One region of the Enterobacter cloacae complex sp. HYC074_NIDB genome, then DNA from elsewhere that is predicted to be linked to it. Evidence: predicted binding sites of a transcription regulator. Region 1 holds the regulator's gene; the other holds the start of a gene.
The links. Region 1 encodes LexA, which represses DNA repair genes until DNA is damaged. Its sites were predicted from a motif close to TNCTGTATGTACATACAGNA; they were not measured.
Positions count from the first base shown of each region.

Region 2: mutH (DNA mismatch repair endonuclease MutH) is a predicted target of LexA. The motif match lies at 2,053-2,072, and genes of this name have one in related genera.

Region 1 covers NZ_CP114214.1:392,646-395,783, forward strand. The annotation lists gene plsB (glycerol-3-phosphate 1-O-acyltransferase PlsB) at 1-1,075, opposite strand, end outside; gene O1724_RS01910 (diacylglycerol kinase) at 1,230-1,598, shown strand; gene lexA (transcriptional repressor LexA) at 1,707-2,315, shown strand; gene dinF (MATE family efflux transporter DinF) at 2,379-3,138, shown strand, end outside.
Region 2 covers NZ_CP114214.1:3,826,052-3,829,189, reverse strand. The annotation lists gene O1724_RS18610 (NADP(H)-dependent aldo-keto reductase) at 1-651, opposite strand, end outside; gene O1724_RS18605 (YgdI/YgdR family lipoprotein) at 784-1,002, opposite strand; gene mutH (DNA mismatch repair endonuclease MutH) at 1,131-1,823, opposite strand; gene rppH (RNA pyrophosphohydrolase) at 2,507-3,037, shown strand; gene ptsP (phosphoenolpyruvate--protein phosphotransferase) at 3,050-3,138, shown strand, end outside.

The DNA.
Region 1 (3,138 bases):
TACCTTTAAAGGTACGACGAATGAAGAACGCACCCAGACGGCGGAAAATCGGGCCTGCTGGCCAGAAGTTCAGGTTGATACCGGCAGCAATATGCGGTGGCACCAACCCCTGGTGATAGAGCACGTAAGAGAGCAACAAGTAGTCCATGTGGCTGCGGTGGCAGGGCACATAGACAATCTCGTGGCCGTCGTGCGCTAACTGACGCACGCGTTCGGCGTTGTGGACGTTAATCCCCTGATAGAGGCGGTTCCACGTGAAGCCGAGGATACGGTCAGAGAGGCGAATCATCTCGTAGGAGAAGTTCGCGGCGATCTCTTCCATCAGCGCGATTGCGTTTTGCTGCGCTTTCTCGTGCGAAATTTTCTTGCTGCGCGCTTCATCTTCTACGGCACGGGCAATCGCTTTGGAAGCCAGCAGCTTGTTGAACAGATCCTGACGTGCCGGGAGACGTGGTCCAACGGCCGCCAGACGCTGACGTGCAAAGTGCATACGCGCAACGCGCGCCAGCTTTTGCGCAATGATTTTGTCAGTGCCGTGTTCATCCGCCATGCGGCGCAGTGAAACGGAAGGTGAGAAGCGGACAAAACTGTCGCGTCCCAGCCAGGAGACGGCGAAAAACTTCTGAATGCCGTTGAGCATACGCAGCGGCGGGTTCTCTTCCCCTTTTTCGCGCCCCGGACGACGGCCAAACATCACCGACACCGGCACCATCTGCACGTCCAGATCGGGGTTGCTGCGGTGCAGATCGAGGTAATCATGGAACAGCTTAATGGACTCTTCTTTCGGCGTGTAATAGGTGAACACGCGCGGCCCGCCATGGATGAACACGTAGCGTGGCAGCAGCGTACCGTCGACTTCCAGCGGTTCAAGTGGGTCAGGTAAATCGTGCGCCAGACATTGAGCGCGAAGCGTCAGCAGGTCTGCCTTCGAGTTATAAGGCAAAACGTACATAATAGGGCGCGACGTATCGAGCCCTAATTCCAGCGCAGGTTCTGCTGGGATAGACTTACTTTTTACCAGGACGCTTAATGGTAAATTAAGTAATTTGTAGTAAATTCGTGGCCAGCCGGACATAAACGATGTAAAGCCTCTGGTTAATAATGCAATTGCGGCGCAAGGATAACAGAAAGCGCGCAAAATTTCTGTTGTTACCCGTCATACTTCAGGTTGCAGCAAAACGCGCTGCGGCTTTAGTTACAGACGCTATTTATCATAAAAGGTTCTTTTAATGGCCAATAATACCACTGGGTTAACTCGAATCATTAAAGCTGCCGGTTATTCATGGAAAGGTTTCCGCGCTGCATGGGTTAATGAAGCCGCTTTCCGCCAGGAGGCGGTTGCTGCAATCGTTGCCGTTGTCATCGCCTGCTTCCTTGATGTTGATGCTATCACCCGCGTACTGCTCATCGGATCTGTCTTTCTGGTGATGATAGTGGAAATTCTTAATAGCGCTATTGAGGCCGTTGTTGACCGAATCGGGTCGGAATTCCATGAATTGTCTGGCCGGGCGAAAGACATGGGTTCCGCTGCCGTACTGCTGGCGATTATCACTGCGGCGATCACCTGGGTCACGCTGCTTTGGTCGCATTTCCGATGAGCCTCGAGGAATAATTAAGTCCCTGGTTTTTTGTGCAGTTTTTGGTTCCAAAATCGCCTTTGACTGTATATACTCACAGCATAACTGTATATACACCCAGGGGGCGGTATGAAAGCGTTAACGACCAGGCAGCAAGAGGTGTTTGATCTCATTCGGGATCATATCGGCCAGACGGGTATGCCACCCACGCGTGCAGAAATTGCGCAGCGTCTGGGCTTCCGTTCTCCTAATGCTGCCGAAGAGCACCTTAAAGCGCTGGCGCGTAAGGGCGTGATTGAGATTGTTTCCGGCGCCTCACGCGGTATTCGTCTGCTGGTGGAAGAAGAGAGCGGTATTCCGCTGGTGGGTCGCGTAGCGGCAGGTGAACCTCTGCTGGCGCAGCAGCACATCGAAGGGCACTATCAGGTTGATCCAGGCATGTTCAAGCCGAGCGCCGATTTCCTGCTGCGCGTTAGCGGAATGTCCATGAAAGATATCGGTATTCTGGATGGCGATCTGCTGGCGGTACACAAAACGCAGGACGTGCGTAACGGGCAAGTCGTGGTGGCGCGCATTGATGATGAAGTGACGGTTAAGCGCCTGAAGAAACAAGGCAATACCGTGCAGCTTCTGCCTGAAAACAATGAATTCTCCCCGATTGTGGTGGATCTCCGCGAGCAGAGCTTCTCTATTGAAGGACTGGCGGTCGGCGTTATCCGCAACGGTGAATGGCTGTAATCTCTTCCTGACAGGCTGTAGTTCCTCTACAGCCTGGCCTGTTTTCTGATTCCGGTAATTTCCATGGCATTGCTAACTTCTGCCGATAAGGCGTTGTGGCGTCTTGCGCTACCGATGATTTTTTCCAATATTACCGTTCCTCTGCTTGGGCTGGTGGATACGGCGGTTATCGGGCATCTCGATTCGCCGATTTATCTCGGCGGCGTCGCGATCGGCGCAACGGCGACCAGCTTTCTCTTTATGCTGCTGCTTTTTCTGCGCATGAGTACGACGGGCCTGACGGCCCAGGCGTATGGTGCAAAAGATCCCCTGCGTCTGGCGCGTGCGCTGGTTCAGCCGCTCATTCTGGCATTCGGTGCCGGCGCGTTAATCGTTCTGTTGCGTACGCCGCTGATTGATCTTGCGCTCCATATTGTAGGCGGCAGCGATGCCGTACTGGAACAGGCCCGGCGGTTCCTCGAAATTCGCTGGCTCAGCGCGCCCGCTTCACTGGCAAACCTGGTCCTGCTGGGCTGGCTGCTGGGCGTGCAGTACGCCCGCGCGCCGGTGATCCTGCTGGTGGTGGGCAACCTGCTTAACATTATGCTCGATCTGTGGCTGGTGATGGGGCTGCACATGAACGTCCGGGGCGCGGCGCTGGCCACGGCGATTGCCGAGTACGGTACGCTGCTAATTGGTTTGGGAATGGTCTGGCGCGTACTGGCGATGCGCGGTATCACCCTGGATCTGCTGAAATCGGCCTGGCGCGGCAACATTCGTAAGCTGCTGGCGCTTAATCGCGACATCATGCTCCGTTCGCTCCTGCTGCAACTCTGCTTTGGCG
Region 2 (3,138 bases), 1.4 Mb from region 1:
CACTTCATAACTGCGGTTCAGCAGGCTGTACGGGTTCTGAATGGTCACGATGCGCGGCAGATCGTGTTTATCGGCCAGATGCAGATAGCGCATCACGCCAAACGCCGTCTCGTTGGAAACGCCGATGTAGCGGATCTTACCCGCCCGCTGGCACTCCGTGAGCGCTTCCAGCGTTTCCAGCAGGGTAACGGCCGGAGCACTTTCGTTCCAGGTGTAGCCAAGCTTACCGAAGCAGTTCGTCGGACGCTGCGGCCAGTGCACCTGATAAAGATCGAGATAGTCGGTTTGCAGGCGCTTGAGGCTTGCATCCAGCGCCGCACGGATATTCTTGCGATCGAGGATCTGATTAGGGCGGATCCCGGCATCGTTATTACGGGAAGGTCCGCTGACTTTGGAGGCGATGACCAGCTTTTCGCGATTGCCGCGTTTCGCCAGCCAGTTGCCGACATACGTTTCAGTAAGACCTTGTGTTTCCGGGCGGGGAGGAACGGGGTACATCTCCGCCACGTCAATCAGGTTAATGCCCTGGCTGACGGCGTAATCGAGTTGTGCATGGGCATCGGCTTCGCTGTTTTGTTCACCAAATGTCATGGTGCCCAACCCCAGTTGGCTGATCTCCAGAGCGCTGTGGGGGATACGATGATAATGCATAGCCGGTTTCCTTTTTTAGACATACAGACTGCGTCAGGAACCTCCCGACAAAGGAATATAAACATGGCAGAGGGAAGGCAAAAGGGGAAGGAAAAAATCAAAAAGGCCAGCAAGCTACTGACCTTTATCTGTTTAGCGCTCGATGATCTGGGAGACTTCGTCGCGATTAATCTGCATTTGATTGCCTTCGCGATCGCGGTAACTCACCAGACCGGTATCGTCGTCGACTTCGGGTTTGCCATCGGTCAGGATCATACGACCATCTTTCGTTGACATGACATAGTCGCTGCTACAACCCGATACCGCAAACGCTAAACCGACTGCTGAGATAATTACTGCCCATTTTTTCATCGTTCTCATCCTCACCTGGCTCGTATCAAATCATAGTGTAGTAATAACCTGATATTACGACAGGTGAAAGGGGGGAAATCTTAAAAAGGAGGAGATTATGTTAGCCGGAGCGCAAAATTAGTAAAAAACTATGTTTTCAATAGGAAGTGGCGTGCCAGCAGTGCCCCGGTGAAATTCTTTTTAAGATAGAAACCGCGCGGCAGCGTCAGGATCGGTTCGCCCTGTGCGCCTACCGCTTCAGTGAGCGCTTTGCTATTGGCGGCTTTAGGACGAAGTTGCAGCACTTCGCCATGCCGGGCGGTGATCCGCTCAACCTGTCCCAGCACAATCATGTCCATCAGCTCTTCCCAGTCCTGGGAAAGCAGTCTCTCCTCTTCATCATTCGGACTCCAGAGCAGCGGGGCGCCAACGCGACGCTCTGCCAGCGGGATCTGCCTGTCGCCCTCAACGGGTACCCACAACACCCGCTTCAGCTTATGCCTGACGTGGCTGGTTTCCCAGGTCACTCCGCTGTTACCCGTGAGCGGCGCAACGCAGACAAAGGTGGTTTCCAGCGGCCGCCCCTGGCTATCGATGGGGATCGTCTTCAGTTCCACCCCCAGCGCCGCAAAATCTTGCTCGGGTTTACTGCCCGCGCTTGCGCCCAGCCAGCGTTCCAGCAACACGCCGATCCAGCCTTTATCACGCTTCAGATCGTTGGGTATCGTCAACCCCGCCATCACGGCCAGCTCGCCCAGTGAATAGCCTGCCAGACGTTGCGCCTGCTGGAGCAACTGGGCTTCACTGACGGGAGGGGAGAGCAGTGGGGCGAGAGAATGCATACTAACAACCTTTTGATTAAAAAATGAGCTGATATTTTATCCCTTGTGGACAGAGTTTACCTTTTTCTGAGTGAATATCCCATGCGTATGATTTATTTCATCTTTTTTAGACTATAGCCCGTCGCGCCGCGGCTAAAAAACAGGTTGTGCAATTCTGGTCACTGACAATAAACAGGATCTTACACCATGTTATCCACAGAAAAATGGGATAACTGGGAATAACTGCCACTACTGTTTCAATTTACAGCCTTGACGTGCGATGAAAATCGAATTTTCACACAAATTGTGCCTAACTTATTGGCACAATCTGTGGATAAAACCGACGCTGTTCGATCTTTCATCAGCAGGAGGAACTTTGATGTGACGATCGTCACGTTAATCGCCTCTGGCACCCTTAATTCCAATCTAATATTATGAATTTAAATGATTTATTATTGGCAGGGTAAATTGGCGTTTCGTCGGGTTACAAGGTTGTTCATCGGTAATTCTGCACTTCTTCACAACTATATCCACAGAAAAGGTGAATAAAAATGGTCTCTGTCGCCCGCATCTGTTTATAACTCCTCACTAAATTGTGAGTTATTCAAATGTTATTAGGTTGCAGGCCTGTAAGAGAGTGGTTTACCGCCTCCCTGTAGTGTGAAACAATCATTCATATATCAGATTTAGTTTGGGGTAGTCCGGTGATTGATGACGATGGCTACCGCCCAAACGTAGGAATAGTAATTTGTAATCGTCAGGGCCAGGTGATGTGGGCCCGGCGATATGGTCAGCACTCCTGGCAGTTCCCGCAAGGCGGGATCAATCCTGGAGAGTCCCCAGAACAAGCGATGTACCGGGAGCTGTTTGAAGAGGTTGGTTTAAGCCGAAAAGATGTTCGTATTCTGGCTTCGACCCGCAACTGGTTGCGTTACAAGTTACCGAAACGTTTGGTGCGTTGGGACACAAAGCCGGTTTGTATCGGCCAGAAACAGAAGTGGTTTCTTTTGCAGTTGGTGGGCAACGATTCAGATATCAATATGCAAACCAGCAGCACGCCAGAGTTTGATGGCTGGCGCTGGGTAAGCTACTGGTATCCGGTTCGTCAGGTCGTGTCATTTAAGCGCGATGTATATCGTAGGGTGATGAAAGAGTTCGCAAGTGTCGTGATGCAGCTTCAGGAGACGCCTCCGAAGCCACAGAGCGCACCTGCCTGGCGACGTAAAAGAGGTTAAGCTACGCAAATCATGCTCACCCGCTTGCGAGAAATAGTTGAAAAGGTTGCCAGTGCGCCTCGCCTCAACGAGGCGCTGAATATTCTGGTGACGGACATCTG